One region of the Sporosarcina sp. Y838 genome, then DNA from elsewhere that is predicted to be linked to it. Evidence: a T-box and tRNA genes for the amino acid it is inferred to sense, from the RefSeq annotation. Region 1 holds a T-box; the other holds one or more tRNA genes.
What was found. A T-box is a leader RNA that pairs with one kind of tRNA and senses whether it is charged. The one in region 1 lies ahead of leuS (leucine--tRNA ligase), so its partner is inferred to be a tRNA-Leu.
Positions count from the first base shown of each region.

Region 1 (15,551 bases):
CAATCTTAAGCGTACGCGCCTGACGCCCTCTAAAAAGGCGCCCGTGGGCTATAAGCACAATATCCATAATAGAAGTTATCTACGGTACGAGATTATAGAATTAGTTAAACTATAAAAGAAGCTGAGCCGTATCTAACGGCTCAGCCCTTTTTATTTTTTTGAAATCTGCATGAGCTGTTCTATTTCCTCTACTGTCAATTCTCGGTATGTCCCTAGTGCTAGACTTTCATCCAAAGATAAAGGTCCCATTGATAAGCGTTTTAAGTAGATGACCGTCTTGTCAACCGCCTCAAACATCCGCTTCACTTGATGGAATTTTCCTTCTGTAATTGTTAATTCAACTTCAGAAATGACATCTGACTTCAAAATATTCAGTTGACCTGGCTTCGTTTCGTAGCCATCATCCAATGTAACACCTTCTAAAAACCGTTCAACGTCTTCCCCCGTAACAATCCCATCGATATGTGCATAATACGTTTTCGGAACACCTTTTTTAGGAGACAATAAATTATGCGTAAGCTTGCCGTCATTTGTCAGCAAAAGAAAACCTTCCGTATCTTTATCTAACCTACCCACTGGAAAGGGTTCAAAAATCTGATACTTTTCATCCAGCAGATCAACAACTGTCCTATCTCTCGAATCTTCCGTTGCAGATAACACACCTTGTGGCTTATTCATCATCAAGTAGATAAATTCTTTGTAGACAACCCGCTCACCGAGTATCGTTACTACATCACTGTCCACATTGACATGCATTGAGGAATCCTTTACTGTATCTTCATTTACTCGAACAGCCCCTTTTTTCATAAGTTGCTTAACTTCTTTACGAGTACCGTATCCCATATTTGACAATAATTTATCTAAACGCATTATTTCCCTCCTAAAAAGCCTAATTTCTTCGTGAATTTAGTCAATCGCTCACCGAACAACTTCTGTGCGAGACCAGTTTTAAGTGACAGATACCCATAAATGACTGCACCAACTGTTGCACATATAAAAATGTACAAGAGAGACTGCATTTTTCCGTCAGCAGGACTGAGCGCCGTCAAGCCTTTCAGCGTAAACATAACCGCAACTAACATAATGATATTTAATATAGCGATTAGGATTAGTCTTCTAAATACCATCTTCGATTTATAATGAAGGGTTTTTGAAATGATGGCAATATTGATGCCTACTGCGACTGAGTATCCAATTGCAGTTGCAAGAATAGCACCATTCGTTTCAAACATTTGAATGAGCGGTATATTGAGTGCAAGCTTAAATAACAGGCCCAGTAAAGAAGTAAACACAATCCACTTATGCCGATCAATACCTTGAAGAATTGCAGCTGTCACTGAATATAATCCAAACAAAACAGCGACTGGTGCATAACTTGCCAGAATTCCTGCTCCGACAGCACTTTCACTATAAAGAAATTGGTAAAGCTCATTTGATAAGATGATTAATCCGATAACCATCGGAACTGTCAAATACAACATAATTTGAAATGTTTGATCAAGTGAACGTGTGATTCCTTTTTGGTCTTTTTTTGCATAATAACTAGTTATGACCGGAATCAAAGCCATTGAAAATCCAGTTGCTACCATCACCGGAATCATAACAAACTTATGGGTCAGTAGATTCAACATCCCTAAGTAAGTATCGGAAACCTTAGACATTCCGATTGATTTCATGGCTTCATTAAATGTGATCATGTCAACGAACTGATAAAGAGGATTGATCACGCCAACGAGAACGAATGGCAATATATAAGCAAATACTTCTGTATACATCTCTTTGAAAGAAATATTACTCGCTGGAGGACTATTCGAAAGTAGATGATCCAGTTCAGGCTTATAGGACTTCCAGTATTTAAAGAGGACTACAAGACCTGCTAGTGCTCCGATAAATGCTGCGAATACTGCAAAACTGATTGCTGCTTTTGGAGATTCATCCAGGACATTAACGACAATAAATGCGCCCCCAAGAACGACAATGATTCTAACAATCTGTTCGACAAGTTGCGACACTGCTGTCGGCTCCATTTTCTGATATCCCTGAAGGAAGCCACGCACGATACTCATAAGTGGTACAGCAAGAAGTGCATAACTAACCCAACGGATAACGCCGGCAATATCATCTATCGTAAATATTTGTTCTTCATCTCTACGAACGAGGTGGGCAATTGGCTCAGCCAATAAATAGAGAGTAATAAATGAAACAATACCTGTCAGCGTCATCACAAGCATTCCAGACTTCAGTAATTTCCGTCCGGTTGCATAATCGCCTAAGGCATTATATTTCGAGACATATTTTGATATTGCTAATGGTGCTCCAGAAATAGCGATGGCCAATGCAATATTGTAAGGAATATAAGCGTATTGATATAATCCGATATTTTCTTCTCCAACAATTGCATAAAGCGGAATTAAATACAAAAGCCCAAGTGCTTTAGATAAAAACAGCCCCACCGTAAGTATGGCGGTCCCTTTTACAAGATTTGATGACATAATTAATCCTTCCAATCTCCCTAAATCTACTTAACAGTTTACCCCCACACGCCGTTTTTCACAATGAATAACGGCGAAATGTGTCGAATTGAAAAAACTGTAAGCGTGGTTTACAATATGTATGACGTCGGCATCTTACAAAGGTTTGAGTAAAACGTATAGACCAGTGAAACAAAGGGGCAGTCGCCAAATAAAAAATCGCAGAGTTCGTATAATGGGGATTAAATTAAAGATCAATTACGCCTCGGCGTAATTGCGTCCAGATTTTGAATCGAGCTTGAGGCCTACAGGGGGGAAGGATTGAACTCCATCCTTCCTTGTAGGTCATGCAACAGGGAAGGATTGAACTGCATCCTTCCTAGTTGCCGCAGGACGCGGCGATCTTAGGTTGCCTTCATTAACTCCTTTCAAAATCTGTGACATCCGCCAGAGACTTTTTCTTTGTTCAGCGGGCCTATGGACACCCGCTGAATAGGAATAAAACCCGTATTCATCTCCCACCTATGGAGGCAAGAGTTTTCTGTAGCTGACGCTTCGCTTTCAGTACAAAAACATTTGCTGAATAAAGATAAATCAGGCTACCTTCATCCATTTAGTCATGGAAAAAGACAACCTGAAGGGAGTCTATATATGTCTCATAACGCTAGGCAAGTTTAACGTGGTTAATCTCGTTTTAACTTAATTTTTTCGTTAGCAATCAGTACACCTTGCTTAAATTCTTCATAGTCAGGCTCTGTTGCATTTAGGAAGCAAGTTGTAGCAATTTTTTTCGCTATCAATCTCCTGCCTTTCCTGACTATATCCGTACCTCCTGCATGGCTAATCAGTTTATTATAGATGCGCTGACACTCTTTTTGTTGAAACGCTTCGTGTCTTATTTGCTCTTTCTCTGCGCTTGTTAAATACGTTTTCTCTTGATGTTCAACTTGCTCACTACTATGTCCTTCAACTTCGCTATTTTCATCTCTAGTCATTCCGTACACTCTCCCGATTCTTCGTCAAAGCAAATATACTCATGTACATTAACTTTGCTTCCTCATCTTTAAAATTCAATACATGTACCGTCTCAGTCTTGGTAAAGAAATTTTCAACCAAATGAAAAACACCATCAAATCCGCTTGAGTACCCATTCTAAGACATCTTCACTTAAATCTCACATGTATGATAATTGTACCACATGCGGTTGCTATTTTTTCATCTGCTACTTTTCTCCTTTTCAACCACCTCAATGCTTTTTAATGATGCTGTGTTAAACTAATACTTAATAATTCATTACCGAAAGGCTTGATAAAATAATGACTACTAATTATGTTGATGCAGACGTCATCATCATTGGCGGAGGCCCATCAGGATTGATGGCTTCAATCGCTGCTGCTGAAAACGGAAGGAAAGTTCTCCTGCTTGAAAAAGGTAAAAAACTTGGCACTAAACTGGCCATCTCAGGGGGCGGACGTTGTAACGTTACAAACCGTTTGCCTCAAGAAGAAATCGTTAAAAACATTCCAGGCAATGGACGTTTTTTGTACGGTCCCTTCGCCGTTTTTAATAATGAAGACATCATTACCTTTTTCGAGGGTCTTGGCGTTGCATTAAAAGAAGAAGATCACGGTAGAATGTTCCCCGTTTCGAATAAAGCAAAGGATGTTGTCAATGCATTGCTTGAAGAAATGGATCGTTTAAATGTTGAAGTGAGATTAGAAACGCGCGTAAAAAAACTTTTGATGAATGAAGAACAAATTCTTGGTGTCAGACTCGATTCTGGCGAGGAAATCCGCTCGCATGCTGTTGTTGTAGCGGTCGGTGGAAAAGCGGTTCCTCAAACCGGTTCAACAGGCGACGGCTATCCATGGGCGGAAAAAGCCGGCCATACCGTGACAGAACTTTATCCAACAGAAGTTCCTTTACTATCAAATGAACCTTTCATTGTCTCAAAGGATCTACAAGGTCTTGCGCTTCGTGACGTGGCGGTATCCGTCCTAAACGCCAAAGGCAAAAACCTTATCACGCATCAAATGGACATGTTGTTCACCCATTTCGGCTTAAGCGGTCCTGCGATTTTACGATGCAGTCAATTCGTTGTGAAAGAACGGATGAAAAACGGCAACAAGCCCGTTGAAATGAGAATCGACTCAATGCCTGCACTGAATGAAGAAAAAGTTTTCCAACTGCTCAACACATCATTAAAAACGGATTCAACGAAAGCCGTGAAGAATGTGTTAAAAGGAATTGTACCTGAACGCTGGATGCTGTTTTTATTCGACCGGGCGGGAATTGACCCAGCTGAAACCGGAGCCCAGATGCAAGTAGAAAAAATTCGTACTTTGACGAAATTATTAAAGGCTTTTTCAATGAACGTCAATGGTACTCAACCAATTGAAAAAGCATTCGTCACAGGCGGTGGGGTCTCCGTCAAAGAAATCGTTCCAAAAACGTTAGGTTCCCGCAAGAAAGAAGGACTCTACTTCTGTGGTGAAATTTTGGATATTCACGGCTATACAGGCGGTTATAACATCACTTCTGCACTTGTTACCGGCAGAATTGCAGGCATGAATGCAGGACAGCACGCGACTGATTTATAAACATTGAGAATAGAAAACTATACGCCAGATTCAAGAAACCCAACTAAAAAAATCCGCCGGAAGAGATACATCTCTTTCGGCGGATTTTCTTTCTTTATCCTATGCAACAATATTAATAAGTCTTCCTGGAATCGCGATGACTTTCTTCACTTCTTTGCCTTCAAGAAGTGTTTTCACATGTTCATCTTCCAGTGCAAGCTTTTCAAGCTCATCCTTCGTAACATCTTTCGATACGATGATTTTAGCACGCACTTTCCCATTAATTTGAACAGCCATTTCGACAGTATCATCGACAAGCTTCGATTCGTCATATGTTGGCCAAGTTTCATACGTCATCGTCTCCGTATGGCCCAACTTCTCCCATAGCTCTTCTGCAAGATGGGGTACCACTGGAGAAATCATTTTCACGAAACCTTCTACATATTCTTTTGGAATTGTATCTGTTTTATAGCCTTCGTTTATGAAAACCATCAACTGAGAAATCGCAGTATTATTACGCATTCCCTCAAAGTCTTCCGTCACCTTTTTCACTGTTTGATGGTAGACCTTTTCAAGTGCCCCACCTGTTTTTCCACCAATTTTCGTACTTAGAGATCCATCTTCATTGACAAACAAGCGCCAGATTCGGTCAAGGAATCGACGAGCACCATCGAGACCATTTGTCGTCCATGCTTTTGAACCTTCTAAAGGTCCCATAAACATTTCATAAAGACGTAGTGAATCTGCCCCGTGTGAATGAACAATATCATCAGGATTGACAACGTTGCCTTTAGATTTCGACATTTTCTCATTGCCTTCACCAAGAATCATTCCTTGGTTGAACAACTTCTGGAATGGCTCTTTCGTGTGTACAACACCGATATCGTAAAGTACTTTATGCCAGAAGCGTGCGTAAAGCAGATGTAGAACCGCGTGTTCTGCGCCACCTACGTAGATATCTACAGGCAACCAACGTTTCGCAAGTTCAGGGTCGATGATCATCTCATCGTTATCCGGATCGATGTAACGCAAGTAATACCAGCAACTTCCCGCCCATTGCGGCATCGTATTCGTTTCGCGGCGACCTTTCATACCTGTTTCAGGATGTGTCACATTTATCCATTCCTCGATGTTTGCAAGTGGAGACTCACCCGTTCCACTTGGTTTGATATTATCCGTTACCGGTAATACGAGTGGTAAATCCGCTTCTTCAACTGGTGTCATCGTGCCATCTTCCCAGTGGATAATTGGAATCGGCTCGCCCCAGTAGCGTTGTCTTGAGAACAGCCAGTCACGAAGACGGAATGTAATCTTCTTGTCGCCTTTGCCATTTTCAACAAACCAAGCGATCGCTTTTTCAATTGCTTCATCTTTCCCTAATCCGTCAAGGAAACCTGAATTGACATGTTTGCCATCTCCAACATACGCTTCTGCAGAAACGTCGCCGCCTGCTACAACTTCAATGATTGGAAGGTCAAATTCTTTTGCGAACTCATAGTCACGCTCATCATGTGCAGGAACCGCCATGATTGCACCCGTTCCGTAAGTCGCAAGAACATAATCCGCGATCCAGATTGGCATTTTTTCACCGCTTGCAGGGTTGATTGCGTAAGCCCCCGTAAAGACACCAGTTTTTTCTTTCGCAAGATCTGTTCGTTCAAGATCACTTTTCATTTTCACTTCATTTAGATATTTTTCGACTGCATCTTTCTGTTCTGCAGTAGTCACTTGTTCAACCAATTTTAATTCTGGTGCAAGCACTGCATATGTCGCACCAAAAATCGTATCCGGACGTGTTGTAAATGCTTCAAACGTCAGATCAGTTCCATCAATTTCGAACGTCAGCTGCGCCCCTTCTGAACGACCAATCCAGTTACGTTGCATATCTTTCAAGCTTTCCGGCCAGTCCAGTTCATCCAAATCTTCAAGAAGACGATCTGCGTAATTTGTAATACGCAGTACCCATTGGCGCATCGGACGTCGCTCGACTGGATGACCGCCACGTTCTGACTTGCCGTCAATCACTTCTTCATTCGCTAAAACCGTACCTAGTGCTGGGCACCAGTTAACAGCTACTTCATCAACATAAGCCAAGCCCTTGTTGTAAAGTTGGATGAAAATCCATTGCGTCCATTTATAATAAGATGGATCCGTTGTATTAATTTCACGGTCCCAATCGTATGAAAATCCGAGATCATTCATTTGACGCTTGAACGTCGCTATATTCTTCGCTGTAAATTCAGCGGGATCATTTCCTGTATCAAGCGCATATTGCTCGGCCGGAAGTCCAAAGGCATCCCAGCCCATCGGATGAAGGACATTATAGCCCTGCTTCCGTTTGAATGAACTTAAAATGTCTGTCGCGATATAGCCTAGGGGATGCCCAACATGAAGACCCGCCCCCGATGGATATGGAAACATATCTAACGCAAAGAACTTCGGTTTTGATGGATCATCCATCATTTTAAATGTTTTATTGTCCTTCCAGTGCTGTTGCCATTTCTTTTCAATTTGCCCGTGATTATAACTCATTTACAATTCCTCCTATTTAAATCAATTGCGCCTCGGCGTAATTGCGTCCAGATTTTGAATCGAGCTTGAGGCCTACAGGGGGGAAGGATTGAACTACATCCTTCCTTGTAGGTCATGCAGTCGTTGCGACAGGACGTCGCGAAATTAGACTGCCCTCTTAACTCCCTTCAAAATCTGTGACATCCGCCGGAGGCTTTATTTTCATTCAGCCGGTGCATGAACACCGGCTGGATGAAAATAAAAAACTCCCGTCCCTTAAAAAGATAAGGGACGAGAGTACTATAGATTCCCGCGGTGCCACCCAAATTGACGGAAAAACCGCCCAACTTGATTCCTTAACGCGGACAACGGCACGGGTTACTGATTTACTGTTTAGTAGTTCACCAATGCAGGCTCCGAGGCGAGTTCATCTCCGTCATACAGGCTTTCACCAACCGCCTGCTCTCTAAAATCGACAGCAAAGATTACTATTCCTCATCTACGCCAAAGCTATTGCTTCTAGTTTACCCGAATTGTGGCACTTTAACAACCTTCATTTCACGCCTTCAATAACGTCTTTTACAATTAATTCAGCTTCCGTCGAATCGATAACTTCTTGAATTGTAAAACCCTCAAACACTTCTTTCAATTCAAGTCCTTCAGGAGTCACATTTATTAAAGCACGCTCTGTAATTATTTTATGAACGACTGCTTTACCTGTTAACGGTAGCGAGCACTCTTTTTTAATTTTTGCTGATCCATCCTTTGCAACGTGGTCCATTATAACGATTATTTTGCGAGCGCCATGAACGAGATCCATCGCGCCTCCCATTCCTTTAATCATTTTACCAGGAATCATCCAGTTGGCGAGGTCTCCATTTTCGGAAACCTCCATGGCACCTAGAATGGCAACATCGACATGTCCTCCGCGAATCATCGCAAACGATTCTGCACTGTTAAAGTATGCAGAACCTGGAATTGATGTGACCGTCTCTTTTCCTGCGTTAATCAGGTCCGGATCGACTTCATCGGAGCTCGGATAAGGTCCGATACCTAGTAGTCCATTTTCTGATTGAAGCACGACTGTTTTATCCGGCGAAATATAGTTTGCGACAAGCGTTGGCATACCTATTCCAAGATTGACATAGTTCCCATCTTCGATTTCCTTTTCAGCCCGTCTAGCAATTCTTTCCCTTACATTCACTTCTCCCATATCACACATTCCCCTTTCATTCGCGAGTCGTCAGACGCTCAATTCGTTTTTCCTGTTTAGCTTGTAGAAGTCCTTGCACATAGATACTCGGTGTATGAATTGCTGCAGGATCTAAATCTCCCGTTTCAACGATTTCCTCTACTTCAGCAATCGTGAACTTCCCTGCTGCCGCCATCATCGGATTAAAGTTTTGTGCTGTTTTACTGTAAATCAGATTACCAAATTGATCGGCTGTTGCTGCACGGACAAGTGAAAAGTCTGCGCGCAACGCTTCTTCTAGGACATATTCTTTGCCATCGTAAATCCGAACTTCTTTTCCTTCAGCTACCAATGTACCAACACCGGCCGGCGTGAAAAATGCCGGAATACCAGCTCCGCCTGCACGGATTTTTTCGGCTAACGTTCCTTGGGGCGTTAACTCGACTTCAATTTCACCGGAAAGCACTTGTCGTTCAAATTCTTTATTTTCTCCCACATATGAGCCAATCATTTTCTTAATCTGTTTATTCTTTAGTAGAAGTCCAAGTCCCCATTCATCGACTCCACAGTTATTTGAAATGACAGTAAGGTCTTTTACGCCTTTTTCAACTAGTGCTAAAATGAGCTGTTCAGGAATCCCTACGAGCCCAAATCCACCAACCATTAATGTTGCGCCATCCTCTACCTGTGCAACAGCATCTTTTGCTGACTTATAAATCGGTTTCATTTTACATCCCCCTTTTAAATATTGCTAATTAAGTCACAATTATCTATCCCTTCAATTAAATCATTCTATAGAAGATCTTGCAATGAAAGCATTTAATCAAAATGGTATTAATCATTTCTAAATTTAATAAAAGTGAATTTTCGATGACGTTAATAAACATCCCAATAATGAGATGCCATACTTTCTAGATAAACAGACCGCCTCTGTTCACACTCAAAGCAACTGAAGCTAATGACTTTCTTTATATTCCGACAAGACAAACACCTTATGTTCCATAATTCAAATGTTACTACAATGTAAAACCATGATATAATCAACTGTTAGAGGAGTGAATGAAGTGGATAAATTGAACTTACCATTCCCTACTGAAGGGAAACGATATCATACATGGTCACGACACTTAAAGGATGAATTCGGATTTAAAGTGATGAAAGTTGCACTTGATGCAGGTTTTGATTGCCCCAACCGAGATGGTACGGTCGCTTTCGGTGGCTGTACATTTTGCAGCGTTGCAGGTTCTGGTGATTTTGCCGGAGATCGTGTTGACCCAATCGAGGTCCAATTTGCAGAGATTAGTGAAAGAATGCATAAGAAATGGAAAGACGGCAAATACATGGCTTATTTTCAGGCGTATACAAATACACACGCTCCACTCCCTAAGTTAAAAGAGAAGTTTGAAGCAGCATTGGCGCAAGAAGGTGTTGTCGCATTGTCAATCGCGACGCGTCCAGATTGCTTGCCCGATGATGTTGTGGAGTATTTGGCAGAACTGAATGAACGTACTTATTTGTGGGTTGAACTAGGACTTCAAACCGTCCATGAAAAGACCGCAAATCTTGTCAATCGAGCTCATGATTTCAAATCATACGTAGAAGGTGTCGAGAAACTGCGTAAACATGGCATCAGGGTATGTACCCATATCATTAATGGTTTACCACTTGAAGATTACGATATGATGATGGGAACTGCACGTGAAGTTGCAAAACTTGACGTCCAGGGTATAAAAATTCATCTTTTGCATTTATTAAAAGGGACACCAATGGTAAAGCAATACGAAAAAGGTCAGCTTGAATTTCTAGAAAAGCAGGAGTACATTGATCTTGTAGCTGATCAACTTGAAATCCTCCCTCCTGAAATGATTGTTCACCGTATTACAGGCGATGGTCCGATTGAATTGATGATAGGACCGATGTGGAGTGTCACAAAATGGGAAGTATTAAACGGCATTGACAAAGAACTCGAACGTCGTGATAGCTGGCAAGGGAAACATTACAAAAGGGCGGTCGAATTGATTTGAAGTTGCATCGGATTCTCCCTTTTGCAAGACAATTATTCAAAGATACAGTTCATGTAGGAGAAACCGTTATCGACGCAACGGCTGGGAACGGGAATGATACGCTTTTCCTAGCAGAACATGTCGGTGAAACTGGCCGCGTCTTTGCTTTCGATATACAGCAATCCGCACTCGATTCAACTGCTGAACATTTAGGCGACTTAAAAGAACGGGTCTCACTCATATTGGATAGTCATGCGAACGTTGAAAAGTACGTCGATGGGCAAATTGGTTGTGCGGTCTTCAACCTCGGCTATTTGCCACATAGTCAAGATCTATCGATTGTTACACAATCAGAATCCACAATTCAAGCTATCCACAAGATGCTTGGATTGTTAAAAAAAGGCGGTATAATTGCGATTTCTGTCTATGATGGACATGAAGGCGGCGCTGAAGAACGGGACGCACTTTTAGATTATGTAACAAGTTTGCACCAGGCAGACGTACACGTAATTCGTTACCAGATGATCAATCAACGAAATAACCCTCCATTTTTGATTGCTATGGAAAAAATGAAAGACTTTAAAATAGTTAAACAAGTGGAATAAATAAAAGGTTGCTCTGATTGTTATTAAATCAGTTGCAACCTTTTATTATCTTTAATTAGATATGGAATAGCTGGAAATATTGTATCTTGAGTCACGGCTGTTGATTAACCATAAAATAACTTGATCAAATACTGGGCACTACGTGTAGAATTGCTTTTGGTTCGCTTTGAATTGAACAACTTCTAAACCATTATCGAGAAGTCTTGAAAAGTAGGGATGTGACTTCGTCGCATCCCTATTTACGTGCGCCCAGCATGGGCGCACAGTGTGGCTAGACGTGATGGAGTCACTTCTAGCCACATTTGCTCCTCGGTAATAGTGTCGTAATTATTTCGCCGAAAGCGAGCCGGAAATAGTCCCATGAAAATGGCGATTTACAATCCCTTCTCGCCATTTTTTATGCTAGTTAATGGCTATTCAATACGCGTCATATTAAGTTCAACTATTCACTTTTCATAATCCCGCAAATCGGCAATCGGATCTATCGTTTTCAGGTCTACATTCTCCATAAACTTTATCAGACTCGTGGCTGTTTGTGCTGCACTGCTTAACAAGCCTTTTTCTTTGTAGTCTATAAAACGCCCAAGGAGTGGAAATGCCTCTTCCTTACTTCCCCGAATAGTCTCCTGCATATCGGTATCAATAATGCCCGGCGCGATAGATACAATTCCCACGGGAAACGCCGCACTTTCCTGTTCTAGTGTGATCACGCGCGAAAATTGATCAAGTCCAGCTTTCGTTGTGCAATATGTCCCCCAGCCTTCATAAGCATTGCGGCCCGCTCCGGAAGATATATTCACAATTCGCTTCAATCCTTCACAATCTTTTAATTTCTTAATGAATGCATTTGAAAGAATCATAGGAGCTGTCAAATTGAGCGCTAAAGCACTTGTCATTTCTTCTGCATTCACTGTCCCAATCAACCCTATGGGGTCAACCGTTCCGGCATTATTAACAAGTGTGAATGAAGTAATTTTCTCCGGAGCGGTAAATAAAATTTCATCCATAAGAGTTTCTAGCATATCTGTTTCAGTAAGATCTGCTTCGACAAACTTTACCCCATCCAGTTCCCTTACAGTGCGTGCAATTCCAATAACATAATGTCCCTTAGCACTTAATTGTTTTATAAGTTCATAGCCAATCCCTTTTGACGCACCTGTAACAATATACATATTCATTCATTCCACCCTTTCTGTATACATACTCAACAAAAATTCCATGTTAATCATTTTAAGAAATTTCGAGAAATCAATCTTACTAACAGCTGTCCTATCAGAAATACGAACGAACTAATTATAACTGCCCCATCTCTGCCAACGGGTTTAAACCAACCACCGTCATCAATGAAATTTGAAGCCAACAATAACGATCCTATTCCAGTAACAATATTGACTAAGAAAACATACCTTAATTTTATATTTCTCGATAATAAACCTGTTACTAGAATGAATAATATAGAACCAACAAATAGAAATCTTGCTTCCTCTCGCTTAATATGCTGCCCATATTCATAGTAGTGAAATAGGAAAGATACCGGTATTAATGAAACAATCAACCATAGTATTTTCATGAAACCCCTTATAACTATCCATTCACTCCCCAATCGACAACTCGCTTAAACGCATGATAGCTTCATGCTCTTCAAACGAACTAAACCAACGATAATTATTGTTATCTAAAATTCTATAATGTTTGCTGATCACATTTTGTTGCAATCGAAAATTCCCTTTACAATCAATTTCATTCCACCAAATTCTGCCCCCCATGGATTTATCTCTTGGCCTATCTATTCCGTTATGTGCAAGTGTTTCAATGATTTCTAGTGGTTCATCCCCTAAAACAGACCGCAAAATTTCACTGTCCCTGAATAATGCACAAACCGTAATTACAGTTGTCCAACCCGCTAACGTTCTTCCTTTTTCGATTTGAATAAGTGTCTTTTTTGAAATACCTATAATGTCTGCCATTTTCTCTTGTGAATAACTTTTTTCCAACCGAATTAGTCTCATTTTTATTGAAATAATTTCTATTACCTGCCCTTTATTCATCATTTCCACCTCCTAGGTTACTAATTACACCAATTGGTGTAATTTTACACCCGAATTTATTATATAGCAAATATATGCAAACAAAAATAGGGCTATCTATATAAACTGTAACTCAATTGGAGGTACAGTTTATATACTAGCCCTTATCATATTTACACGTTCAAATTATGTTTTTGACGTAAAAATACACTTATTCGATAATAGATAATTTAACGGTTTTGCGTCCCCATTTAAATGCTTCGCTCTTTGTAGGAATGAAGACATCGATTTTATTCCCTTTGATGGCACTGCCAATATCACCTGCGATTGCATATCCATATCCTTCGACAAAAACTTTTGTACCGAGCTCTATAACATTCGGATCAACTGCAATCACCTTCAGATTTGAATTTTCTCTTAAGTTAATACCTGTTTTCGTTATACCGGAACAACCGCTACAATAAGCTGTATAAGCAGTTGCTGTTACGGTGAACTCTTTGACGACATTAGTGGCAGCTGAACGCGATACAATCTTTGAAGTAGGCTTTTCTGCAGCTGCGGTTGATTCCCCACTTGCCTTCGCATTTGAATCAATAATTATTTCTTGATTTGGAGATATTATATTCGACTGTAAATTATTACTTGATTTAATATTTGCGACTGTTGTATTATGCATTCTAGAAATATTGAAAAGCGTGTCTCCCTTTTTAACTGTATAGTTTGAAATTGATGTAGACTCCTTCTTTGTTTCATTTAACATTTTGGGTGTTTGGTATAGCGTATCTCCGATTCTAACTATATCTGTTTGAGATGATGCATAAACCGCCTGTGCTCCACCAACCAATAAAGCGATTGTCAATACTTGTGCCAAAAGATAGTTTTTCATTTACTCGTCTCCTTGTTTTGTATTCTAAGGTGTCAGCTTCCCCACCTTGTATTACAAGAACGTTACAACGAGTTATCTTTTTCATTACAAATAACCAAAAAAGCCCATTAAATTATTTCTCTAGAATCGAAGCGGTTTATAACCAGAATCAACATTTCTCTTATTGTAGTTAATCAAGGTGCGATACTACGTAACTTAGCAACTCACAAAAAAGCCATTATCCCAATTGGAATAATGGCCTTTTGTTATTTAAGTATTTTTATTTTCACGTTTTTTCGGCCCCATTTAAACGCTTCGCTTTTTGTCGGATAGAACACATCGATTTTATTTCCTTTGATGGCGCTTCCTGTATCGCCGGCGACTGCGTAACCGTAACCTTCTACATATACTTTTGTTCCGAGTTTAATGACTTTCGGATCGACAGCAATTACTTTCAAGTGTGGATTACTTTTCAGGTTAATACCTGTTTTTGTAATCCCCGAACATCCATTACAACTCGCAGTAAAAGCACTTGCTGAAACCGTGAATTCTTTAACTACATTATCGGAGTCTGACCGAGATGGTGTTTTTTTAGTGGATTTGACTGCTTTTTTGGGTGTAGCTTTCTTCTTAACTACTTTCCCTGCGGAAATGACTTTCAGTTTCATATTCGGGTGTATTGTGTTTGACTTGAGGTTATTCCATGATTTCAACTTAGAAACAGATACATTATGAACCTTGGCAATTTTATATAACGAATCGCCTTTCTTCACTGTGTAATTTGAAGATGCTGCCATGCTTTCTTGAGCACCGCTGACTAGCAATGCCATCGTAAGAACGAGTGTCAATAGAAGTTTTCTCAATTTTTCTACTCCCTGCTATTTAGTCTATAATTAATACTAACAATCGTTTATTACAAGAACATTACATTTAGCTACCTTTAGCGTTACAAAAACAGGACACATATTACAAACAAAGAGAGGTATGTAATGAAAAAAATATCTATTCGTAATGCGACAAGAAATGACACCAAAGCTGTTACTGAACTACTCGTGAAAAGTCACTGGTTCACATATGATAGGCTATATTCCAAAGATTATATTAAAAAATTGATTAAACAATATTACAACGTGCAACGTATTGAACAGGAAATCGTCTCAATTAGTAATGAGTGGCACGGTTACTTTATAGCTGAAATGAACGGGAAGATTGTCGGAGCAATCGCTGGCGGTATGACGAATAGTAATTCTGGCGAAATATATGTCTTTTATTTGGATCCTGAAATGCGTGGAATGGGA
Region 1 is NZ_JBXCJD010000005.1:187,557-203,107, forward strand. Features, by position in the region: gene AC1TO4_RS09200 (pseudouridine synthase) at 151-870, opposite strand; gene AC1TO4_RS09205 (putative polysaccharide biosynthesis protein) at 870-2,492, opposite strand; gene AC1TO4_RS09210 (hypothetical protein) at 3,155-3,466, opposite strand; gene AC1TO4_RS09215 (BaiN/RdsA family NAD(P)/FAD-dependent oxidoreductase) at 3,788-5,071, shown strand; gene leuS (leucine--tRNA ligase) at 5,171-7,582, opposite strand; T-box leader at 7,846-8,072, opposite strand; gene AC1TO4_RS09225 (3-oxoacid CoA-transferase subunit B) at 8,115-8,774, opposite strand; gene AC1TO4_RS09230 (CoA transferase subunit A) at 8,791-9,480, opposite strand; gene mnmL (tRNA modification radical SAM protein MnmL/YtqA) at 9,818-10,777, shown strand; gene mnmM (tRNA 5-(aminomethyl)-2-thiouridylate-methyltransferase MnmM) at 10,774-11,361, shown strand; gene AC1TO4_RS09245 (SDR family NAD(P)-dependent oxidoreductase) at 11,808-12,539, opposite strand; gene AC1TO4_RS09250 (helix-turn-helix transcriptional regulator) at 12,954-13,409, opposite strand; gene AC1TO4_RS09255 (3D domain-containing protein) at 13,600-14,274, opposite strand; gene AC1TO4_RS09260 (3D domain-containing protein) at 14,520-15,116, opposite strand; gene AC1TO4_RS09265 (GNAT family N-acetyltransferase) at 15,243-15,551, shown strand, end outside.

Region 2 (14,680 bases), on a different contig from region 1:
TTTTTATTGTTTAGCGCTCTGCGCTTTTCTAGCATGCACATAATAGGAGGAAAACAAATTGATTAACTTAAACGAGTACGGTTGGAATATATCCCACGAAGCTAATTGGGCAAAATTAAATGAAAACGCAAAAATGAATAAATACGTCCCTGGGCGTGTCACACTTGAACATAAGAGGATGTATCGCGTTGTTACAACTGAAGGTGAATGGCTTTCTGTTTGTTCAGGTACGATGCAATATGTTGCTGATGATCGACGGGACTTCCCTGCTGTCGGTGATTGGGTTGCGGTTGAAAAGATGCCAGGTGAGGAACGGGGCATCATTCATGCCATTTTACCTCGCACGTCACTGTTCTCCAGAAAAGCGGCGGGTTCAACAATTATCGAACAGATTATAGCAGTCAATATTGATGTTGTTTTTCTGGTTATGTCGATGAATAAAGATTTCAATCCACGACGATTAGAACGGTATTTGGTTGCTACCTATGACTCAGGTGCAAGCCCTGTTGTTGTTTTAACAAAAAAAGACGTTTGCGATAACCCATCACATTATATAGAAGAAGCACGTAATATTGCACTGGGTGCCGATGTTTTTGCAGTGAGTAACGTCACGGGTGAGGGTATTAAAGAACTAACGACACTATTAGTAGGCGGTAAAACTGCTGCGCTGTTAGGCTCCTCTGGCGTTGGTAAATCCTCACTAACAAATGCCATTTGTGGCGGTCAAACAATGGTTGTACAAGATATTCGCGATGATGACGACAAAGGGCGGCATACAACGACACATCGTGAACTTGTTAAAATTCCTGGCGGTGGTGTACTTATCGATACGCCAGGAATGAGAGAGTTCCAGCTCTGGGATAATGGCGAGAGCTTGGATTCAGGTTTCAAAGACGTGGAAGCATTTGCAGATGCATGTAAATTCAACGATTGCCAACATAACAATGAACCCGGATGCGCTGTGCAGGAAGCACTTGCTACCGGCGCTTTACCCGAAGACCGCTATGCAAGCTATTTAAAGCTTCAAAAAGAATTAGCATTCCTCGAGCGCAAAATGGACACCGCCGCTCAAGCTGAAGAACGAAATAAGTGGAAAAAGATTACAAAAAGCATGCGGAATCATCCTTCCAAGAAGAATTAATTCAACAAAAAAAGCGCCACGCACACCGGATTTCTCGGAATGCGTGGCGCTTTTCAACTATTAATCCTTCTTATACTCAATATGATACACGTCATGCCTTCTATCTTTCAATTGCTTAACAGTTCCATCTTGACGCTGACGGCGTAATATCTCAAGGTCGACATCACCGATAAGAACCATTTCCAAGTTAGCATTCGTTTCACCGACGATGCCATCACGGGCAAATTCGAAATCGGATGGTGCGAATATGGCTGATTGCGCATATTGGATGTCCATATTTTCCGTTTGTGGCAAGTTGCCGACTGTCCCTGATATCACGGTATAAATTTGATTTTCAATGGCACGGGCTTGTGCACAATAACGGACGCGTAAATAACCTTGGCGGTCTTCAGTACAGAATGGTGTGAAAATAATATTAGCACCCATATCGGTCGCAATACGTGCGAGTTCCGGGAATTCGATATCATAGCAAATCTGAATCGCGATTTTCCCACAGTCCGTATCAAACACGCGCACCGCATCACCTGCACTAATCCCCCACCATTTCCGTTCATTTGGCGTAATGTGAATCTTATATTGTTTTTCAATTGAACCGTCTCGACGGAACAAGTAGGAGATGTTATAGATTTCTTCATTCTCTTCTTCTACAAAGTGGGATCCACCGATAATATTCACGTTGTAACGCACCGCTAAGTTCATAAACATCTCAATGTATTGTGGCGTATACTCTGTCATTTTACGAACCGCTTGGCTCGGTGATACTTCATCCATAAAGGACATGAGCTGGGTCGTAAATATTTCCGGAAAAACCACGAAATCAGAATTGGCATCCGAAGCGACATCCACGAAGTATTCACACTGATGAGCCATCTCTTCAAACGAATTGATTTTACGCATTAAATATTGAACAACACAAATACGGACGGGATAACTCGTTTTAAAATGTCGTTTTGTCAGTGGTTTATAATCAACATTATTCCATTCCATAAGTGTTGCATATTTCTTAGATGCTTTATCATCCGGTAAATAATTCGGATTAACCCGCATCAATGTAAAGTCGTTCATCAACTGAAAAGTTAGTACAGGGTCATAGATTTTATGGCGTGACACAGAATCCACATATTCTCGTGGGGACATTTCATCCGCAAATTTATGATAGTTCGGAATACGCCCTCCGAGGATAATCGACTTCAAGTTGAGCTCTCTTGCAAGCTCCTTACGCGCTTCATACAAACGCTGACCGACTTTCATACGTCGATAGTCCGGATGAACCATCACTTCAATACCGTACATATTATAACCGTCGGGATTATGATTGGTTATATACCCTTCATCTGTTACATCATCCCATGTGTGCCGGTCGTCATACTCGTCGAAGTTGATAATCAGACTTGAACAAGAACCTATGATTTCTCCATCTAACTCAGCAATTAGCTGTCCTTCTGGGAACTTCTCCAAATGACTTTTCAGATGACCTTCTTCCCATGGATCCATACCCGGAAAACACAATTCCTGCATACCTAAAAGCTTCTTTATATCCTCAAATTTCATCTGACGGATAATCATACTAATTTCAAAATTGGACAAATCAAATTCCTCACTCACCTGAAACACCTCTTCCAAACTTGTTTGTATTCATTATATCGCAGTGTCCCGTTAGTTAATAATATTTTACTTGATTCACTTCACGCTCTATAATCAAACATGTATGAAGTTACTAAAGCGGGAGTTGAAACTATGCAAAAACGAATGGAAAACAGTCTAATTCTTATTTGGACAGTTTCGCTGGTGGCAACACTCGGTTCGTTATACTTTTCGGTAGTAAAAGGGTATGAACCATGTACCTTATGTTGGTACCAGCGGATCCTGATGTACCCTATCGTACTCATTTCAGGTATTGCCCTTTTCCAAAAAAATGCGAAGATTGCTTTAACCACAGCAGTTTTTTCTATTATTGGAGGCAGCATTTCTCTATATCATTATGGACTCCAAAAAATTAGTTTCTTGGGCGACAGTGCGCCGACATGTGGAAATGTTTCTTGCACCGGGCAATACATAAACTACCTAGGATTCATCACTATTCCTTTTTTGGCGTTAACAGCATTTTTAATCATCTTTATCACAAGCCTTTTCATGTTAAAATGGCAGAAGGAGTCGAAGTAATTTGAAAAAACTATTGATTATCGGCGGAGTTATTATTGCTATTTTTATTCTAATTGTCGTCTTAGCGAACAAAGCAAACGAAACAAAATTGAAAGACAATCCTTATGATACGGACAATCTCGAGAAATCAACCATTGATTTGATTGGCAATGAAAACTATAGCAATATCGTACAACCAGATGAACTTTTCAAAAAAATCGAAGCTGGTGAATCAGTTACTGCTTACTATTTCCATCCTGAATGTCAATATTGCATAGCAATGACGCCCGTAATGATGCCAATCGCCAAGGAAATGAATGTCAATGTACAGCAATTTAACATGCTAGAATATGGAGATAAAGTAGGAATGAATACAGACTACAAAATCGAATCTTGGCCAGCACTTGTCCATTATGAGAATGGAAAAGAAGTTGGACGAATGCTTGGTGGACAACCAGAGGAAAATATTCGTGCGTTTTTCAATGAATTCGAAGGAAAATAATGAATACGTGTAGGAAGGTTGATTTGGATGACGTTATTTCATTATAAGACAACAGAAGACAATATGACGGTCGAGCATTTGCTCAAGGATAAATGGCAGGGTGGGAAAAAGACAGTCCATTTAATGCGAATGGGGAAAAGTGTACTAGACTCAACTGGCGAGCCTGTCGATGATTGGCGGGAACCCCTCGTTTCTGGTACAGAGTTGGTTTTCACTTTTCCCGACGCAGCATCAACATACGTTCCTGACGAAGAAGTCGACGTAACTGTGTTATTCGAAGACGAACATATCCTCGCAGTCGTAAAGCCCGCCGGCATTTCAACCCATCCCGATGGACCGCGTGAAACCGGTACACTGATGAACGCTGTCATGGCGTATATAAAAAGCAATGGCGGTACATATGCTGAGCATATCCATCGTCTCGATAAAGGTACTTCCGGTGTCGTCCTTATTGCGAAGCATCCAATTGCGAAAGCACTTTTCGACCGGATGATTGAGAATAACGACATCAGCAGAAAATACATTGCAGAAGTAGACGGATACCTGAAAAGGCCTAAAGGTTCAATCAGACTGCCTATCGGACGCGATCGACATCATCCAGCGAAACGTTTGGTCTCAACGTCAGGACAATCTGCTGTTACAAACTTTCGACTCATTGAGCGCAAAGAAGATACGTCCATTGTTGAAGCTGAACTGGAAACAGGACGCACACATCAGATTCGTGTGCACTTGTCTCATCTTGGACATCCCGTTAAAGGCGATACATTATACGATGGCAGTGAAACGGAAGATGGCAATTATCGATTAACTGCAGCTGCAGTATCGTTCATCCATCCATTTACAGAGCAACAGACACTAGTTGAAATGAAAGATATGTAAAAAATGCCATGGAGGGTGTTTCTCCATGGCATTTTTTTTGTATTATAAGGTCAATTGACAGATGCCAATCTCAAAACGCTCGTCCATTTTCAACTTAATAAGTATCCGGATCAGTTCCCGTTCGTTCGTCGAGATTTAGTGCATTAATCGAATCCATCTCTTCAGGCCTTAGTTCAAAATCGGCAACTTCACTATTCTCCCGAATTCGTTCAGGCGTCACTGATTTGGGTATGACGATAAGATTATTCTGCAGATGCCAACGAATAATTACTTGTGCAGCGGTTTTATCATATTGTTCACCAATTTGAAGAAGTGTTGGTTCCATAAGCAATTTCCCACGTGCTAGCGGAGACCAAGAAGTGACAGCAATGTCGTTCTCTTTACAAAACATACGTAGCGGTTCCTGCGTCAGATGTGGATGAAGTTCAATCTGATTTACCATTGGTGCAACATTCGCTTTAACAAGTATTTTTTCAAGATGATGTATGTGATGATTGGAAACACCCGTTGCACGAATGAGCTTCTCATCATATAGTCGTTCGATTGCTTTATATGTATCCGTGTATTTTCCAGTGATTGGCCAATGTGTTAAATAGAGATCCAAATAATCTAAGTTCAATTTCTTTAAGGAAGTCTCAAACGCACGCAATGTATCATCATATCCTTGATCCGTATTCCAAACTTTTGATGTAATGAACAGCTCTTCCCTTGGAACTCCGGAATGTCGAACAGCTTCTCCTGTTTCTCTTTCATTGTCATAGATGGCCGCTGTATCGATTGCACGGTATCCAGTTTCGATTGCATAGGAAATTGCTTCGACCGTCTGCTCGTGTTCTGTCATTTTATAAACACCAAGACCTAATTGTGGCATTTCCACACCATTTCCAAGCTCAATTGTTCCAGTAAATCGTTTTGACATTGTGTATTTCCCCTTTCTAACCTTTATACTACTAATTGTACAAGCGTCATTCGAATAGTACGAATTCCCTGATTAAAAGTCAGAGTTGAATTTAATTGTAAAAACGAATATTATTGTAATTGAACCTCATTTCGTTCGTATTTTGAAAGGAGAATTACGTTGTTCCATTTAAAAAAGAATAATACCACAGTAAAAACTGAACTATTAGCCGGTATGACTACTTTTTTAACAATGGCTTATATCGTCATTGTTAACCCCATTATACTTGCTGACGCAGGTGTACCGTTCGAACAAGTATTCATTGCGACGATTATCGCGGCTGTTGTTGGTACACTCTGGATGGCCCTTTTCGCCAACTATCCAATTGCGATTGCTCCTGGGATGGGATTGAACGCTTATTTCACATCTATTATTCTTGCCTCTGATGGACAACTCGATTATATGACCGCTTTTTCCGCAGTTTTCGTTGCTGGACTATTATTTGTTCTCTTATCATTGACATCTTTCCGCGAAAAATTAATCGAATCCATTCCCGAGAGCTTGAAACTGGGAATTACGGCCGGGATAGGATTATTCATTGCCTTTATTGGTTTACGGCTCTCCGGACTCGTTGCTCCACATGAAGCGAATCTTGTTAAGCTTGGCGACCTCACCTCACCACCGGTTCTACTTGCTTTATTCGGCCTTCTAATTACGATAATTCTTATGACGCTGAATATCTATGGCTCGATTTTCATCGGAATGATTTTGACGGGAATTGTCGCAGCATTTACAGGTCAGCTTAAATTTGAAGGCGCTTTATGGAAAATGCCTCATTTACCTGAGGGTATTTTAGTCTGGAATCCCATTACGGCAGTCGGGGATGTTATCTCACACGGTTTGTATGGTGTCGTCTTTGCCTTCCTTATCGTGACCTTGTTTGATACAACTGGTACGATGATTGGCGTTGCAAAACAGGCTGGCCTGATGAAAGGAAACAAGCTACCACGTGCACGTCATGCATTACTTGCAGATTCTATTGCAACGACATTTGGCTCCATGTTTGGAACGAGCCCTACATCAGCTTACATTGAATCTTCCTCTGGCGTAGCAGTAGGTGGCCGGACAGGTTTGACAACACTGACAGTGTCAATTCTATTCCTTGTCGCGGCATTTTTTGGTCCGCTCGTAAGTTCGTTATCGAGTGTCTCAGCGATAACCGCTCCTGCTTTAATCATTGTCGGAAGTCTGATGATTGGCGCTGTCAAAGATGTAGACTGGGATTCTTTCGATGAAGCATTCCCGGCATTTTTAGTTATTCTGACGATGCCGCTTACTTCAAGCATTGCGACAGGTATTGCACTAGGCTTCATCACCTACCCGCTTTTAAAAGTGGTTAAGGGGAAAGGGAAACAAGTTCCTGTGCTGTTGTATATTTTCGCAGTACTGTTCACCTATCAACTGTTCTTTTTACCACATTAAAAAATGCGCTTCCGTTTTTAGGCGGAAGCGCATTTTCTTATATCTTTACTCTGCGGCTAGAAGTGATTGCCGATAGTAAGAGCGCTCCTGCAGTCAGTAGGTGCATGAACCAGCCTATAAGTGGGATGGCACTCACTACGCTTGTTACAAGACCTAGGATCGATGCAGACTTGCCTTGCATCTCACGGATTGAAAGAATTAACGTAATTGCGTGTAGTACAAACATGACGACAAGTGCCGAATAGCCAGTACCTATGACAAAAGCTCCCCCAATGAGTGGAATTGCGAGAAACCCTTCAGCAATTGCTGTTACCCATTTCATTCCTGTAGAACAATTCATATATATCTTACCTCCATATCGTTTTAGTCGTTATGTTATATACGGACAAGCGAACAAAAAGTTTCACTATTCTCTGCTCTGTCACAATTTTTCCAGACGGTCGTTTCAATTCCAATAAAAATAGGGTATACTTAATAAAGCTACTAATGAATTTACAGGAGGTACCTATCATGACAGTAATTCTAATTATAGGTGTTTGCTTCGCATTCCTATCTGCAATTTTTACAGGTGGATACGATGATAAGCCTGGTAAAGTTAAGATACCTGGTCAAAGAAAATAATGATTAATACACGGGACATGCCTTCTGGCTGTCCCGTTTTTTCATGCCAGTCCTGGATAATTTTGCTGTCTAAGTGCTTCATAAATAAGAATAGCAGCAGCATTCGATAAATTGAGTGACCGTATATTATCATTCATTGGAATCCTAAGACATCTATCTTCGTTTTCACGTAAAACGTCATCAGGTAGTCCGCTCGTCTCTTTTCCAAAGACGAAAAATATATCTTGTGAAACATTTGAATAATCAAAAGCAGTATGAGGTTTATCTCCATGCTTCGTCAAAAAATAAAACAGGGCATCGGGATTATCTGCAAATAATTCACGAATTCCTTCATGATACGTAATATCTACATGTTCCCAGTAATCAAGCCCCGCCCGTTTCAACATTTTATCATCTGTCGAAAAACCGAGTGGCTTGATAAGATGCAATTTTGTTCCTGTTCCCGCGCATGTCCGTGCAATATTCCCTGTGTTTGCAGGAATGAGCGGTTCAAATAATGCTACATGTATTGCCATTTCAACACTTCCTCCACTTAAACTCTTTCTTTCCAGCTATTTGCCGCCTTTTCTAATTCAGCGCGCACTTCCGGATCTTCCTCTTTCAATAATGCTTCCTTAATAGCTACATGTCCTTCTTCCAAACCAATTCGACCAAGTGCCCAAGCAATCGTACCACGAATGACGGGCCTCGGATCATTCTCTAGCATACTGATTAATTCAGGTACCGCAGACTCCTCCTTGAAATGCGCGAGTGCAATGATTGCATTTCGTTGAATCGGGTTTTTTCCGCGCCAAGATCCTGATACATGGCCAAACTTCTCTTTAAATTCACGATTCGACAACTTAAGAATCGGCTGAAGAAGCGGCTTAGCCAGTTCAGGGTCCGGTTGGAAAGCGTGCTGATGTAAATTATGCTTACCTTTATTTTTCGGACATACCGTTTGACATGTATCACACCCGTACACTCGATTACCAAACTCCATCCGAAATTCTTCCGGGATTGGGAGTTTCGACTGTGTTAGGAAAGCAATGCAACGCTGCGCATTTAACTGCCCTCCTTGAATCAAAGCACCCGTTGGACATACGTCAAGACAGAGTCTACATTCCCCGCATTCATCTTCCATCGGAACGTCTGGCGCAAATGGGATATTCGTGATCATTTCACCTAGGTATACATATGAACCAAACTCCGGTGTAATAATTGAACAGTTTTTTGCAGACCAACCGATGCCTGCTCGTTCTGCAACAGCACGATCAGAAAGTTCCCCCGTATCGACCATAGACTTTACTCTAGCGGTGGGTACTTGTTCCAATATAAATTTCTCAAGAAGTCCCAACTTCTCCCGTAAAACCGTATGATAATCTGTACCCCAGGATGCACGGCAAAAGATTCCTCTTCTTTCCCCTTTTTTCCCTTTCGGTGAATCAGCCATTTTGGATGGATACGCAATAGCTATTGAAATGATACTCTCTGCTTGATCTAGCAGAAGTCCAGGTTCAGTCCGTTTGTCTAAATCTTTTTCCTCAAAACCCGACTGAAAGCCAAGATCTTGCTGGCGCTTCAAGCGGTTTTTCAATTCACGAAATGGTGCAGCTGTTGTAAAACCGACTTTATCAATCCCAATCGACTCCGCATAAGCCCTCACCAACTGTTGCACTAGAACAGCATTCACACTGTATCACCTCCACTATGCTACTATTGAATTAAACTATATAAAGGGTGAATTTATTGAATATTAAATTAGCGAAAGACCTATTAGAAGCCGTGCCCGATTTAAAATTGGGCATTAACCATTATACCAAAATTACAGTGTCAGAATCGCCTCAAATGTTAAAAGGAAAATTGCAATTATTCCAAGAGCAACTTTTCTTTGAATTTGAGGATAAATCTATTACTGATTTACCCGCTATTAAGGAATGGCGTACGATATGGAAAACACTTGGCGCGGATCCAAATCGCTACCGCAATTCTTCAGAAGCACTTATGCGTCGGATCAAACAGGAAAACTTCATTAACCCATTCCATAATGCCGTCGACTTAAACAACTTCTTATCCTTGCAGCATTCAATTCCAATGGGCATCTATGATTTCCAAAAAATCGTCGGTGATGTATTGGTTACGACAGGTACCAACGATGATGGATATGATGGGCTAAATGGCCGTTTCAATTCGTTAAAAGACATTATACTCTTGAAAGATGATTATAGCTCATTTGGAAGTCCCTATGTCGATTCAATCCGAACAGCAGTAACTGAAGAAACGACTGAAGCAATGCATATCTACTTTCTACGCCCATCCATGGATGCGGCTAAAGCTTTTGAACTGACGAGAGCATGTGGAAATATGTTCACAAGCCTTAGCGGCGGAGACGTTCGTTCTTATGTTTTACATAAGGAACAGACATCTATTGAAGTAGGCTGATAGTGTTTATAATTGAGGGGAATGAACCGAAAAGCTACCAAGCTAACTGCAATGGTCAACCCCAATGTAGTATAATCTGATCTCCCATAATGGAAATCGCCCCTTCCGCATCGACGGAAAGGAGCGATTTTTTTAGCTTCAATTTTTGAATGGCTTTGTTTTCTCACCATCGATGAGTAATGTCCAGGTGCCATGCTCTGGTAATTTTAAATTCCCTTGATAGTGATAAATAAATGAACCCGCTCCAATATAGCTGCCGCCTTGGGCAAAAACATGTTCAGACACTATACTTCCTTTCTTATTCAGTAACTTCACTTCTATTTCCTTCCCACTATCCACTGAACTTTCAATTGTGATTTCAGTCTCCTCACCTACTTTAAGTTCCATTGGTTGATTAATCAAAGTATAATGTTCGGTCTTTGGAAATGGTGGAAGGACTTCAATTGTGAATTCCTCTAGTAATTGATCATTCACAAGGAAGGAAAGTTGCCATTCACCCTCTGTCGGAAATGGTGGAAAACTAGTCAATATCTGTTGAATATCTTCAGCAAATAAAAACCCATCAAAAATCCCTTCAGACATTGTAATCTTTTTATTGTAAGTATTTCTAGCTTCAACTGTGTAATTTTCACCTGCGAGTTCTGACGCATCCCCCCAAAAGTAGAGCATCATCTTTGCTCCTCTTCTAGCATCTTCTGCAACAAATTTCTCGTTAAATAACATTCCCACCTTACCTTCAATTCCAGTCACTTGATAATTACTATCTGCTAAGTTGAAGGTTTCCGCTTCTCCCGATGTAAATTCGACTTGAGGCTGAAACGACTGTCTCAGTTCATAAAACCAATTATTTGATAGGGCAAGAACAAATACAGTCGCACATAGTAAAGTGAATACAATGATAGGGTTAACAAATTGTGCTCTCTTTCTAGATTTCGTCCTCCTTTTCAAAGCCAGGCTGACTCTTTCTTTCTGTTCTACATTCAATGTGTATTTAGGAAGGTTTTTCAGATTTTCTTGTAAGTTCTCCACCCTCTTCATTAGCATAGCCCTCCTCCACAAGTATTTCCCTTAGTCTCTTTAACGCTCGATGAAACGTGACATTCACTTGATTCACATTACTTTTCAGTATTTCACTCACTTCTTTAGGCGTTAGCTCTAATATGCCCCTAAGTATTACCACTTCTTTATATCGCGGAGAAAGTTGATGAATTGCTTTGTATAATTGGATAATCTCCTGGTTCTGAATTGTTTGGTCTTCCAATTCATTTGAATGTCTTTGCTCACGGAAAAATAAGTATTTGATTTTCCCCCATACTTTCCTTCTGCGATATTCATCGACGACCTTGTTCCTTGCGATTGAAATCAACCACGTTTTCGGATGGGATTGATTTTTGAAGCTAGACATCTTTTTCATAGCAATCATGAAGGTCTCTTGTACAAGGTCCTCGACGTCCAGTGAACCTGTATAGTAAGTTAGGAAACTCGTGATATCCCTTTCGTACAGTCGAAACCACTCCTCGATTTTATGGTTCGTCACACAATCTCCCCCCCTTTAATTATTAGACGATTTATTATGTAAATTATTACAGATAAATAAGAAGACATGTTACTTCAAAGGTTAGAATGAAACTTCGCCTATTTCTTCCCCCAAAAAACTCCCTTTACCAATTTAAAAAAAGTTTTGGTAAAAGGAGTTTTTTCACTATATTAGTTTAAATATTGAATCCGGTTAATAGCCTGAGCGTAGGTGCCCTAAAAGGTCTAGTCGAAGCGGGTTGGAAGGAATTCTTGATTTCAATTTATATAGTAGATAAATTCAATACTTATTTATCAAGTCACCTTTTCGTGACGAAACACCCGTTACTCACTTTCTGCAATATCCTTCAGAGCTATAGCCCGACTCATGATAAAATTCTTCATATAGCTTTCCAAGAACAACTTATCTGCTATAACACCAATCAGTCCAAAAGGTGATGTATATTGAAATCTGTCAATCATCAGAGTGCCATTATCCTTTTCAATAAACTCATGAATATGTGTGAAAGAGTGAAAGGCGCCTTTCACCAATATATCTTCAAACAGATAGGGTCTATTCATTACTGTTATTTTTGCAGTCAGCCTTTGCTTTATACCGAAATGAACAGCTTCCCATGTGACAACATCCCCAGCCGACAATAAACCTGTCGTAATGCCACCCACGGCTTTCTCTTTCGTACTTTCTGTTGTACGAGTATGAATATCCACATCACGTGTAAGATCAAAGCAGCGTTCAATAGGGGCATGAATAAACTGCTGATGTTCTATTAAAGGCATATTGATTCCTCCACCCGATTTTCTTTCAATCACTTTAGAAAAACCATACCACAGTAGTTAAAAGTAAGCATAAAAAAACACAACCGAAGTTGTGTTTTTTCCATATGATACCCGAGGCCGGACTTGAACCGGCACGCCTCGCGGCATCGCATTTTGAGTGCGACGTGTCTGCCATTCCACCACTCGGGCATAGTAATATTCATTTTCCATACTGTAGTAATAAAATATGGAGGCGGCAACCGGAATCGAACCGGTGGTAAGGGTGTTGCAGACCCATGCCTTACCGCTTGGCTATGCCGCCGTAGAAATTGGAGCGGAAGACGGGATTCGAACCCGCGACCCCGACCTTGGCAAGGTCGTATTCTACCACTGAACTACTTCCGCAAAACTGGGGTAGCTGGATTCGAACCAACGAGTAACGGAGTCAAAGTCCGTTGCCTTACCGCTTGGCTATACCCCAAAAAGATAAATGGGGCGACTGAAGGGAATCGAACCCTCGAGTGTCGGAACCACAATCCGATGTGTTAACCACTTCACCACAATCGCCATGATATCTCATTTGAATTGAAAAAATATAAAAATGGGGCGGCTGAAGGGAATCGAACCCTCGAGTGTCGGAACCACAATCCGATGTGTTAACCACTTCACCACAACCGCCATGATGTTTATTTTGATTTGAGAAAGTGTAAAAAATGGGGCGACTGAAGGGGATCGAACCCTCGAATGTCGGAACCACAATCCGATGTGTTAACCACTTCACCACAATCGCCAAAATAATAAGTTGAATTAAAAAAATGGCAGGGGCAGTAGGAATCGAACCCACATCAAAGGTTTTGGAGACCTCTATTCTACCGTTAAACTATGCCCCTAAATGGAAATTCATTTCAACACATAATTCATGTTAAAAAAAGTTGGTGGTGGGGGGCGGATTCGAACCGCCGAACCCGTAGGGAGCGGATTTACAGTCCGCCGCGTTTAGCCACTTCGCTACCCCACCACAATAGGTGTATATGGTGCCGGAGAAAGGACTTGAACCCTCAACCTACTGATTACAAGTCAGTTGCTCTACCAGTTGAGCTACTCCGGCATATTAAGTTAAATGGTGGCTCAGGACGGAATCGAACCGCCGACACAAGGATTTTCAGTCCTTTGCTCTACCGACTGAGCTACTGAGCCACATGTTTGGCTTTTGTTAAGCTATGCACCTTTATGTCTAATTCAATCATTCGGTCAGTCACGTAACTACATACGTTCTATCCTATATTCGATTGCTTCAACTATCTGCTTGCTTATTCTAAACCTTTAATATAAAAAATGGCGGTCCCGACCGGGATCGAACCGGCGATCTCCTGCGTGACAGGCAGGCATGTTAACCGCTACACCACGGGACCATTTGGTTGCGGGGGCAGGATTTGAACCTGCGACCTTCGGGTTATGAGCCCGACGAGATACCACTTCTCCACCCCGCGACAACAATATAAAATATCAATAAATGTATATGAACCTGAACCTTCTATTGTACAAGAATTGTGTATAAAAGGCTGTATTCACAATAAAATTTGGTTGCGGGGGCAGGATTTGAACCTGCGACCTTCGGGTTATGAGCCCGACGAGATACCACTTCTCCACCCCGCGACAATAGTATTTATATAAGTAAATATATGGAAGTTTATTTAAGCGGTGGATCTGCTTAAAAAACTTAATGGTGGAGAATGACGGGCTCGAACCGCCGACCCCCTGCTTGTAAGGCAGGTGCTCTCCCAGCTGAGCTAATCCTCCTGGGTAAAATATTGATAAACTCTTTTTAAAACTTCGTTTAAAGTACTTATGGATTACTCTTTTCAAAACTTCGTTTTGAAAAAGCATTGGTGACCCCTACGGGATTCGAACCCGTGATACCGCCGTGAAAGGGCGGTGTCTTAACCGCTTGACCAAGGGGCCATTATTATGAAAGTAAATTCTGGTGGAGAGCAAGGGATTTGAACCCTTGAAACAGCGTTAGCCGCTTACACGATTTCCAATCGTGCTCCTTCAGCCACTCGGACAGCTCTCCTAAATGGCTCCGCAGGTAGGACTCGAACCTACGACCGATCGGTTAACAGCCGATTGCTCTACCACTGAGCTACTGCGGAATAATATAAAGATCATACAGTAAGTATGTTCTTTTGGAATAACAGACCAGCGACGTCCTACTCTCACAGGGGGAAACCCCCAACTACCATCGGCGCTGAAGAACTTAACTTCCGTGTTCGGTATGGGAACGGGTGTGACCTCTTCGCAA
Region 2 is NZ_JBXCJD010000020.1:36,822-51,501, forward strand. Features, by position in the region: gene rsgA (ribosome small subunit-dependent GTPase A) at 62-1,141, shown strand; gene AC1TO4_RS16850 (GNAT family N-acetyltransferase) at 1,202-2,746, opposite strand; gene AC1TO4_RS16855 (disulfide oxidoreductase) at 2,879-3,304, shown strand; gene AC1TO4_RS16860 (thioredoxin family protein) at 3,306-3,785, shown strand; gene AC1TO4_RS16865 (RluA family pseudouridine synthase) at 3,813-4,664, shown strand; gene AC1TO4_RS16870 (aldo/keto reductase) at 4,759-5,583, opposite strand; gene AC1TO4_RS16875 (NCS2 family permease) at 5,743-7,044, shown strand; gene AC1TO4_RS16880 (hypothetical protein) at 7,082-7,384, opposite strand; gene trmL (tRNA (uridine(34)/cytosine(34)/5-carboxymethylaminomethyluridine(34)-2'-O)-methyltransferase TrmL) at 7,707-8,180, opposite strand; gene queG (tRNA epoxyqueuosine(34) reductase QueG) at 8,198-9,337, opposite strand; gene AC1TO4_RS16895 (B3/B4 domain-containing protein) at 9,385-10,086, shown strand; gene AC1TO4_RS16900 (hypothetical protein) at 10,225-11,124, opposite strand; gene AC1TO4_RS16905 (RNA polymerase sigma factor) at 11,078-11,623, opposite strand; gene AC1TO4_RS16910 (SRPBCC family protein) at 11,947-12,399, opposite strand; tRNA gene AC1TO4_RS16915 (tRNA-Leu) at 12,508-12,588, opposite strand; tRNA gene AC1TO4_RS16920 (tRNA-Cys) at 12,627-12,700, opposite strand; tRNA gene AC1TO4_RS16925 (tRNA-Gly) at 12,709-12,783, opposite strand; tRNA gene AC1TO4_RS16930 (tRNA-Gln) at 12,788-12,859, opposite strand; tRNA gene AC1TO4_RS16935 (tRNA-His) at 12,870-12,945, opposite strand; tRNA gene AC1TO4_RS16940 (tRNA-His) at 12,981-13,056, opposite strand; tRNA gene AC1TO4_RS16945 (tRNA-His) at 13,093-13,168, opposite strand; tRNA gene AC1TO4_RS16950 (tRNA-Trp) at 13,195-13,268, opposite strand; tRNA gene AC1TO4_RS16955 (tRNA-Tyr) at 13,312-13,396, opposite strand; tRNA gene AC1TO4_RS16960 (tRNA-Thr) at 13,411-13,486, opposite strand; tRNA gene AC1TO4_RS16965 (tRNA-Phe) at 13,500-13,575, opposite strand; tRNA gene AC1TO4_RS16970 (tRNA-Asp) at 13,715-13,790, opposite strand; tRNA gene AC1TO4_RS16975 (tRNA-Met) at 13,794-13,868, opposite strand; tRNA gene AC1TO4_RS16980 (tRNA-Met) at 13,960-14,034, opposite strand; tRNA gene AC1TO4_RS16985 (tRNA-Val) at 14,103-14,178, opposite strand; tRNA gene AC1TO4_RS16990 (tRNA-Glu) at 14,266-14,340, opposite strand; tRNA gene AC1TO4_RS16995 (tRNA-Ser) at 14,361-14,452, opposite strand; tRNA gene AC1TO4_RS17000 (tRNA-Asn) at 14,457-14,531, opposite strand; rRNA gene rrf (5S ribosomal RNA) at 14,576-14,680, opposite strand, start outside.
Region 2: it has a tRNA-Leu gene. The T-box ahead of leuS (leucine--tRNA ligase) is inferred to sense a tRNA for this amino acid. The anticodon was not compared.